3 regions of the Geobacillus sp. WSUCF1 genome follow, and region 2 is predicted to be linked to each of the others. Evidence: riboswitches for the same ligand, from Rfam matches in the RefSeq annotation. Region 2 holds a riboswitch; each other region holds the start of a gene.
The links. Region 2 has a riboswitch for S-adenosylmethionine ahead of mtnW (2,3-diketo-5-methylthiopentyl-1-phosphate enolase). Riboswitches for the same ligand answer to the same signal wherever they lie in the genome.
Positions count from the first base shown of each region.

Region 1: linked by a shared signal. The riboswitch ahead of metK (methionine adenosyltransferase) and the one ahead of mtnW (2,3-diketo-5-methylthiopentyl-1-phosphate enolase) in region 2 are both predicted to bind S-adenosylmethionine.
Region 3: linked by a shared signal. The riboswitch ahead of I656_RS03710 (hypothetical protein) and the one ahead of mtnW (2,3-diketo-5-methylthiopentyl-1-phosphate enolase) in region 2 are both predicted to bind S-adenosylmethionine.

Region 1 covers NZ_ATCO01000137.1:8,440-11,712, forward strand. The annotation lists gene pckA (phosphoenolpyruvate carboxykinase (ATP)) at 1-1,188, opposite strand, end outside; SAM riboswitch class I at 1,407-1,521, shown strand; gene metK (methionine adenosyltransferase) at 1,651-2,862, shown strand; partial or broken gene I656_RS18185 (gamma carbonic anhydrase family protein) at 2,919-3,273, opposite strand, start outside.
Region 2 covers NZ_ATCO01000126.1:13,329-16,601, reverse strand. The annotation lists gene I656_RS04380 (methylthioribulose 1-phosphate dehydratase) at 1-156, opposite strand, end outside; gene mtnX (2-hydroxy-3-keto-5-methylthiopentenyl-1-phosphate phosphatase) at 153-815, opposite strand; gene mtnW (2,3-diketo-5-methylthiopentyl-1-phosphate enolase) at 812-2,053, opposite strand; SAM riboswitch class I at 2,131-2,239, opposite strand; gene I656_RS04395 (pyridoxal phosphate-dependent aminotransferase) at 2,376-3,273, opposite strand, start outside.
Region 3 covers NZ_ATCO01000132.1:48,963-52,235, forward strand. The annotation lists gene opp4A (oligopeptide ABC transporter substrate-binding protein) at 1-925, shown strand, start outside; SAM riboswitch class I at 976-1,080, shown strand; gene I656_RS03710 (hypothetical protein) at 1,131-1,487, shown strand; gene I656_RS03705 (VOC family protein) at 1,504-1,887, shown strand; gene I656_RS03700 (PaaI family thioesterase) at 2,068-2,550, shown strand; gene I656_RS03695 (PaaI family thioesterase) at 2,906-3,273, opposite strand, start outside.

The DNA.
Region 1 (3,273 bases), on a different contig from region 2:
TGCGCCAAAGCACGTTGAGAACGTTGCTTCCGGTTCGGTGACGCCGCGTTCGGTGCCGGCGAGCTTGCTTGTGTAGCCGCTTAAGAAATGGTACATCGCTTGTTCGCGCGTCAGCTTGCTGATCGGCGGCAGGACGCCGAACGCATCAGCCGTCAAAAACACGATCGTGGACGGATGGCCGGCGACGCTCGGGTCGATGATGTTTTGGATCGCCTGAAGCGGGTAGGCGGCGCGCGTGTTTTCCGTCAGCGTGCCGTCGTCGTAATTCGGCACCCGCGTCGCGTCATCGAGGACGACGTTTTCGAGCACCGCGCCGAAGCCGATGGCGTCAAAAATTTGCGGCTCTTTCTCGCGCGATAGGTTGATGCATTTCGCATAGCAGCCGCCTTCGATGTTGAAAATACCGCGGCTTGACCAGCCGTGTTCATCATCGCCGATCAAGCGGCGGTTCGGGTCGGTCGAGAGCGTCGTTTTTCCCGTTCCCGACAAGCCGAAAAAGAGGGCGACGTCGCCTTCCTGGCCGACGTTGGCCGAGCAGTGCATCGGCAGGATGCCTTGTTCCGGCAGCAAATAGTTCATCACCGAGAAAATCGATTTTTTCATTTCGCCGGCATACTCGGTGCCGCCGATCAACACGGTGCGCCGTTCAAACGAGATGATGATGAACGCTTCCGAGCGCGTGCCGTCGACTTTCGGGTCGGCTTTAAAGTTCGGCGCGCAAATGACGGTGAATTGCGGCTCATGCACGGCGAGCTCTTCGGCGTTCGGCCGAATGAACAGCTGATGGACGAACAAGTTGTGCCAGGCGAATTCGTTGACGACTTGAATCGGCAGCCGGTATTTCGGATCGGCGCCGGCAAAGCCTTTAAACACGAACAGTTCATCTTTCTTCATTAAATAGTCGAGCACTTTGTCGTACAGTTTATCAAACGTCTCCGGAGACATCGGCTGGTTGACCGCTCCCCAGTCGATCGTTTGCTTCGTTGACGGTTCTTCGACGATGTATTTGTCTTTCGGCGACCGCCCTGTGTACTTGCCGGTCGTGACCGCGACGGCTCCGGTGTGCGTCAGCCGTCCTTCGTTCCGCTGCAGGACTTTCTCGACGAGCTCGGCGACGGACAGTTGATGATGCACGTACGGTTTTTGCAGCAATACATCAAGCTTATTCGTCATGTTTGCGATCCCCATATTCAAAACCTGCCTTCTTTTTGAAATCACTCTTGAAAATAGTATAACACATTTTTATTAATAGTCCATACTAATTGTGTGGGTTTTTCAAACTTTATTTTGCCCAATGTGTCGATTTCCTTGAGGAAAGAATTTTCTCGGCTGGAAATGATAAAAAATGAATTTTGATAGTTGACTTTGCCGATTCCATTGCGATAAGATAAGTCATTGAACGGATACTCTTATCCCGAGCCGGTGGAGGGACAGGCCCGATGAAGCCCAGCAACCGTCACAACTGTACATGTGTGAAATGGTGCTAACCTGTGGCAAGGCGCAGTCCTTGAACGATAAGAGTGAAAGGAAGCAATACGATTGCCATGACCTTTCCTCAGCCGTTACAGGAAAGGTTTTTTATATTGCGAAGGGAAAAAGGGAAATGAGTTCCGTGTTGCCACATTATGCCAAGAGGAGGAAACAAACCGAATGTCAGCCAAACGCCGCTTGTTTACTTCAGAGTCTGTGACGGAAGGACATCCGGATAAAATTTGCGACCAAATTTCTGACGCCATTTTGGATGCCATTTTGGAAAAAGATCCGAACGCCCGCGTCGCCTGCGAAACGAGCGTCACGACCGGGCTGGTGCTCGTGAGCGGGGAAATCACGACATCAACATACGTGGACATTCCGCGCATCGTCCGCGATACGGTCCGGGAGATCGGCTACACGCGCGCCAAATACGGATTTGACGCCGATACGTGCGCGGTGCTGACGTCGATTGACGAACAATCGCCGGACATTGCGATGGGGGTGAACCGGGCGCTTGAGGCGCGCGAAGGTCAGATGACTGACGAGGAAATTGAAGCGATTGGCGCCGGCGACCAAGGATTGATGTTTGGGTTCGCCTGCAATGAGACGGAAGAATTGATGCCGTTGCCGATTTCGCTTGCGCACCGCTTGGCGCGCCGATTGGCGGAAGTGCGCAAAACGGATGTCTTGCCGTACTTGCGGCCGGACGGGAAAACGCAAGTGACGATCGAATACGATGAAAACGGCAAACCGGTGCGCGTCGATACGATCGTCGTTTCCGCGCAGCACCATCCGGAAATTACGCAAGAGCAAATCGAGCGCGACATTAAAGAACAGGTCATCAAGCCGGTCGTGCCCGCAGAGCTGCTTGATGAGAACACGAAATACTTCATCAACCCGACAGGACGGTTTGTCATCGGCGGTCCGCAAGGGGATGCTGGGTTGACGGGGCGCAAAATCATCGTCGATACGTACGGCGGCTACGCCCGCCACGGCGGCGGCGCGTTCTCGGGCAAAGATCCGACGAAAGTCGACCGCTCGGCGGCGTATGCGGCCCGCTATGTCGCGAAAAACATCGTCGCGGCAGGACTGGCCGACAAATGCGAAGTGCAGCTTGCCTACGCGATCGGCGTCGCCCGCCCAGTTTCGATTTCGATCGATACGTTCGGCACCGGCAAAGTGTCGGAAGACATTTTGATTGAGGTCGTGCGCAACAACTTCGATCTCCGCCCGGCGGGCATCATCAAAATGCTCGACCTTCGCCGCCCGATTTACAAACAGACGGCTGCTTACGGCCATTTTGGGCGTACGGACATCGACCTGCCGTGGGAGCGCACCGACAAAGCCGCCTTGTTGAAAGAACAAGCGCTGGCGTTGGCGGACAAGTGATGAAAGAAAAAGAGCTGCCTGATCACGGCAGCTCTTTTTTTGTTGGCGCACGATGTCCGCTGTTGCTGCAGCGCTTTGTAATACTGCCCTTTCTCGACATATTCGCGGCGTATGCGCTCCATTTCACGGATGTCGTCTTCCGTCAGTTCGCGGACGACTTTCGCCGGCCGGCCGAGGGCGAGCGTGTTGGGCGGAATTTTTTTGCCCGGCGGCACTAAACTGCCGGCGCCGATAAACGCGCCTTCCCCGATTTCCGCGCGGTCCAAAATGATCGAGCCCATGCCGATGAGCGCGTTTTTGCGAACGATGGCGCTGTGCAAAATGACTTGATGGCCGACTGTTACACCGTCTTCAATGATAAGCGGATTGTTTGGACTTTGATGCAAAATTGAGTTATCTTGAATATTGACC
Region 2 (3,273 bases):
CCGCTTATCCTTGCCGCTCGCTGTCACCAAAAACGTCAACGGGTCGTCCGTCACTTTGATCGACAAATTGCCGCTTGTTGCGAAAAACCAATCGCGGGCGGCGAGCTCGGCTTTCACTTCCGCAAGCTCGTTCCACTTTTTCACGACGATGCTCATACGATCACCTCCATTCGCTGCAACGCATCCATCACGTCAAAAAACGTCGCAAATGGCGCGTGCGGCAGGTCAAGCTCTTGACATTTTTCAAGCAGAAAATCGCGCGCCAGCACATAGTCGGCTTGCCTGGCCACCGCCAAGTCGGTGATCGAATCGCCGATGACGACGTGATACCCGTCGGGGCGGGCGAGCCTGCGCAATAGCGACGGCTTGCAGCAGCCGCAGCCGTTTTGGCACTGGCTGTCGCATGCATGCGGCCATGTGATGCGGATCGTCTCACCGCTGAAGTCAGAGCCGTTGCAAAAAATGCGCTCCGGCTCAATCAGCCCTTCAAGCAGTGGGTAGACGAAAAAGTCGATGCCGCCGCTCACGATATAGAGCGGGATGCTTTGCTCTTTCGTCCACGCGACAAACTCACGGAACCCTTCGCGCAAACGGGCGGTGCTAAGCAAAAAGTCAACAATCTCCTCTTTCAGCGCCGACGGAAGAAGTGAAAACATTTTTCCGACGCCTTCCTGAACGGAGATGCGCTGGGCGAGAATGTCGTCCTTTAACGCCTCCCACTCCGGCGGGGCGAACTGTTTCATAATGGCGATAATGTTGTCGTTTTCCGTAATGGTGCCGTCAAAATCACAAAAGAGAACGAGCTGTTTCGTCATGCTTCCACCTCAATGGCGCCCCAGCGGTCGATCGCCTTTTGCAGCGCCTCGTTGTCTTTCGCCGCTTCACGGAGCGGACGGCCGGCCAGCGCCGCGTCGATGGCAGCGCGAAACGCCTTTCCGCCGCCGATCGCCCCGTCCGGGTGGCCGTGAATGCCGCCGCCGGCGTTGACGATGCTGTCACGGCCGAAATCGCGGACAAGAAGCGGCACCAAGCCCGGATGGATGCCGGCCGAGGGCACTGGAAACGCTCGGGCAAACGGCTCTTGTTCATCGGTCAGCGCTTGGGCGATGCCAAGCGCCTGCCCGCGCTCCAAAGCGACGCTGCCATACGGAGACGGGAACAACACAAAATCGGCGCCGGCAAGACGCAAAAGTTTTCCAAGCAAGAGCGACGGGGCGACGCCGTAAAACTCCGACGGCGTGATGGCGCCGCTGAACGCCGGGTGGGCCATAATCGGGACGGAAATCTCTTCATCTTCCCGCAGCCCTTGCAGGACGTCCAATCCATAGGCGAACACGTTGAACAACAGCACATCAGCACCAAGCTCGGCGGCTCGTCTCGCCTTCTCTTTCAGCTCAAACGTTTTGCCGGTCAAGTTGACGGCGTACAGCGTCCGCTTGCCTGTTTGTTCGTACACCTCTTCGAGCGCCGCTTTGCCTTCTGTAATGCGCTTCGCAAATGGCAGACGATCGCTGTCAAACAAAATTTCGTCATCTTTGACCAAGTCAACGCCGCCAAGCGCTTGCTTTTTCAACTCTGATGTCAAATACGCCAAATCGCGGCCGACGATGCCTTTGAAAATGCTCATCAACAGCGGGCGGTCGTACACTCCGACCTTTTCGCGAATGCCGGCGATGCCAAAGCGCGGTCCCGGGAACTTCCGTTTCCACTCCTCTGGAAGTTCCAAATCAAGCAGCCGCACTTCCCCGTCCAGCGACAGCTTGCCGAACGTCGTCACCAACAATGCTGGCAAATCGGCGCTGAAGTTCACCGTCGGATAGGCGATTTTGACGATCGCCCGCTTCAGCCGCTTGCCGAAGTACGCATTCGTCCGGTCGCTTTCCTCAAGCTCCTCGACCGCAACGACTTCCCCTTTATGCTTGCGGAGCTGGTCTTGCTCCAGCTGCGGCAAGTCGGTCCATGTGCCGACCGTCAAGCCGAGCGCGATCCCTTCGGCCTTTTTGCGAATGTCTTTCTCGTCATGAAGCAAATACGTCGCAATGACTGCACTCATCGTCCATCCCTCTTTCAATATATGGCGAAATAAAAAAGCCCCTTCCTAAGAAGAGGCGTCATTCAGTCATGGCGCTCTTCTTATCTCTCAGCGTTTCCGCTGCAAGAATTAGCACCGTGCTTAGCGTGCGCCAAGCCGGTTGCCGGGCTTCATTGGGCTCGTCCCTCCGCCTGCTCTTGATAAGAAAGCCTGCTCGTTTATGCACTTGTCAAACGATTGGCAAATTTACTTTGAATTATGACAGCCTTTGCCGCCGTTGTCAATCATTTTTTTCAAAACAGTTGCCCCGTCACCAGACAGTAGTTCATTGCCGCTCTATTTTTCAAAACAATCCGAGCCGCCCGATCCGCTCCGCCGCTTCGCGAAGCCGCGCTTCATCGGTCAACAAACCGACGCGCACATACCCTTCGCCGTGCTCGCCGAACCCAATGCCTGGGGCAACGGCGACGTGCGCCCGCTCAAGCAGCATGTCGGCAAACTCAGCGGATGATATGCCTTTTGGCAGCGGAAGCCAGGCGAAAAACGACCCGGATGGCGCCTGCACCTCCCAGCCGGCCTCGCAGAGCGCAGCGATGAACGCATTGCGGCGCGCCTCATACAATGCGACCAGCTCCGTGACACAATCTTGCGGACCAAGGAGCGCCGCGGCGGCCGCTTCCTGGATGGCGCCGAACAAGCTGACATACAAATGATCCTGCAAAAGCTCAAGCGCCCGAATGATCCGCTCGTTGCCGACGGCAAACGCCACACGCCAGCCGGCCATATTGTATGTTTTCGAAAACGTATAAATTTCGACGCCGACGTCTTTCGCCCCATCGACTTCCAGGAAGCTGACCGGTTTCCGGCCGTCAAAGCCGATCGCCCCATAAGCGAAATCGTGCACGACGGCAATGCCGTGCTTGGCGGCAAACGCCACCGTCTCCGCGAAAAATTCCTTTGTCGCCGTTGCGCCGGTCGGATTGTTCGGATAGTTTAAAAACATGAGCTTCGCTCGGTCGGCCACTGCCGCCGGAATGGCTTCATAGTCCGGCAAAAAACCGTTTTCCGCAACAAGCGGCATCATTTCCATCCGCGCGCGGGCAAGCGCGATCCCCGACCAATAGTCCGGATAGCCCGGGTCCGGGGCCAGCACCACATCGCCCGGGTTGACGAGGCAAAGCGGCAGCTCGACAAGCCCGGCCTTGCCGCCGAACAAAATGGCGACTTCGCGGTCTGGATCG
Region 3 (3,273 bases), on a different contig from region 2:
AAAAGGCGAAATTGACGTCGCTGAGTTCCCGACTGACCAATATTTGAACGCGAAAGGGACGAAAAACATTCAGTTTATCGGTAGAGTGGATTTGGCGTACAACTATATCGGCTTTAAACTCGGCCATTGGGATGCGAAAAAGCAGGAAAACGTAATGGACAATCCGAAATTCCAAAACAAAAAACTGCGCCAAGCCATGGCGTACGCCATCAACAACCAAGAGGTGGCCGACCGCCTGTATCATGGTTTGCGCTTCCCGGCGAACACGCTCATTCCGCCGTCGTTCCCGGGCTATCATGACAGTTCCATCAAAGGGTATACGTACAATCCGGAAAAAGCGAAACAATTGCTGGATGAAGCGGGATATAAAGATGTGGATGGCGATGGCCTCCGCGAAGATCCAAACGGCAAAAAATTCAAGGTCAACTTCTTGGCGATGAGCGGTGGGGACATCGCTGAACCGCTGGCCAAATTTTATATGCAATGCTGGAAAGATGTGGGCCTCGATGTTCAGCTTGTAGACGGACGCTTGGCGGAGTTCAACTCCTTCTACGATATGGTCGAAAAAGACGATCCGAAAGTGGATGTCTACGCCGCCGCTTGGGGAACTGGAACGGACGTCGACCCGTACGGATTGTACGGCCGCAACGTCATGTTCAACTACTCGCGCTGGGTGAATGAGAAAAACGATGAACTGTTGGAAAAAGGCCATTCCGAACAGGCGTTTGACAAAGAATATCGTCGGAAAATTTACAGTGAATGGCAACAGCTGATGAACGAAGAAGTTCCGGTCATTCCGACGTTGTATCGTTCGGCCATTTATGCCGTCAACAACCGCGTCGCCAACTTCACGGTCGATCCGGGCTCGAAACTGACGTGGAAAGATGTCGGCGTCACGTCCGAGCAACCGGAAGTCGAACAATGACGATTGTTGCCTTTGATGATGTATGATAAGATAGAAGATAAATTGCATACGTCTTATCAAGAGTGGGCGAGAGAACGGGCTTGATGACCCCACAGCAACCTGCCGCAGGCAAGGTGCTAACACCCGCAAAGCGGTTTCGCTTTGGATGATAAGAACGGCTCATGGCCCCTTTCGCATCATTCCGAGGCGAAGGGGGTTTTTGTCGATGGGAGGTGAAGGAGAAACAGTGGAGGAGGCGGTTTCGCTCCGCGCTTGCATGGCCGCTCATCTCCCTGCCGCAGCGTTCGCCGTTTGTGTCATGCGCTGTGTGCAGGCGGAGCTCATCCGGTTTGACCCTAAGGCGGCGGTGCATGTCGACCGTGGGGACGGATACGTTCATTTGTATGGGGAAGCGCAAGGAACAGCCTTTTCGTTGTTGTTGACCAACAGTGAGGCGGACGAATGGAAGGCGGACGGACCGTACGCCCTTGACCGCTACATATGGACAGAGCTTGGGAAAAAAGGGATTTTCCCGATGCAGATGACGCCGTATTTACAAGCAGTATGGTTAACTGAGTCATAGAAAGGAAGAGGGACGAATGGCAGTCAAAAAATTTGAACATGTCGGCATTCAAGTGAAAGACATCGAAGCATCGAAAGAGTTTTATCAAAATGTTGTCGGCTTGGAGCTGCTCGACGAAATGATTCATACGAACGGCACGATGAAATTGGCGTTTTTAGGGATTGGCGGCTCGATCATTGTCGAGCTCATCGAAGGATACAATCCGGATTTGCCGACGGAAGGAAAAGTGCACCATGTGGCGTTTACGGTGGAAGGCATTGAGCAGGAGAAAGAACGGCTTCAGTCGCTCGGTGTGCCGCTTGTGTGGGAAGAAATAACGACACTTCCGAACGGGGCAAAATATTTGTTCTTCCTCGGGCCCGACGGCGAATGGATCGAGTTTTACGAGCCTGCTCGATAAATGGCGTCACGCTAGGCGGCCAGCTGTTTGGGCCGCCTATGAATTTGCCGTCTGGCGATTGGCGCTTCGTTCCATTTTTCTTCGTATGGCCTTGCCTGCCGCTAGACAACAACCGTCCATGTAGGAGTCGTCGTCTTCTCGATTCAATGGTATACTAGAAAAAGAGAGGGGGAGGATGACGTGGAAGAAATGATCGTGCACGCGATTCAAGACGACTACCCTGATGAATTCGCCTGGTGCTACGGCTGCGGGCGTCTGAATGAACAAGGCCACCATTTCCGCACCGGGTGGCGGGGCGACAAAACGGTGACGGTGTATACGCCGCGTCCGGAACATACGGCGATTCCAGGGTTTGTGTACGGCGGGCTGATCGCCTCGCTCATTGATTGCCACGGCACCGGTTCAGCGGCGCTTGCCTTGCATCGGAAAAACGGCCATGAACCAGGGAGCGGGGAAACGCCGCCGCGCTTTGTCACTGCGTCGCTTCACGTCGATTTCGTCAAGCCGACGCCGCATGGAGTGCCGCTTGTCGCCGTCGGCACTGTGACGGAGATTCATCCGAAAAAATGGAAAGTGGACACCGAAGTGTTCGCCAACGGCGAACTGTGCGCCCGCGGGCAAGTCGTCGCCGTCGTAATGCCGAAAACGTTTGTCCGTGGGTAACAAGCAACAAAAGGCGCCGGAGAGCGGCTGTTTTTGACAGCGCTTTCTCCGGCGCTTGGCAACTGGTCGAAAACGGCTGCGCCTCACCTCGTTTCGCCATTGAGGACTGATGATGTCATGAAAAAGGCAACTCGACAACGCCTCTTCTCAAGTGGGGAAACCTTGTGAAATTGGTTCTCCTTTTTCAACAAAACCACCGATTTGGCGAACATCATCGTTTTTCACCGGTTTTCTCGGATTCCTCTGATCATCGCTTTCCATGCGTTTCAAAACAACAACAGCAGCTGCTGTTTGGACTCGTCGAATCCAAGGAGAACGAGCATGCGCAAAAACGCCTTTTGGAGATCCATCACCTTCACGGTTTGTCCATGATCAGCACCGACGACGTGGCGCTCGCCACCTCTTTGCCGTTTTGCCGCACGATGGCGGTTACATAGGCGACGGTTTTCCCGAACTTTTCCACCCGCGCCTCGATTTCGGCTTCTCCAGCCGCCGCTGGGCGGTGAAACGTCGTCTGCAAGTTGATGGAGGCGTGCATTTGGTCATCGCGAAGCAAGGTCGTCACCGCATACGCCATGAGAATGTCCGCCGCCGCCCCGACGAACCCGCCCATAATCACCCCGTTGCCGTTGAGCAGCGATTCGCTGATCGTCCATACGCCTTTCGCATAGCCGTCTCGGGCTTCCGTCAGGCGGACGCCGAGCGTTTCGTCGCATGGGGGCG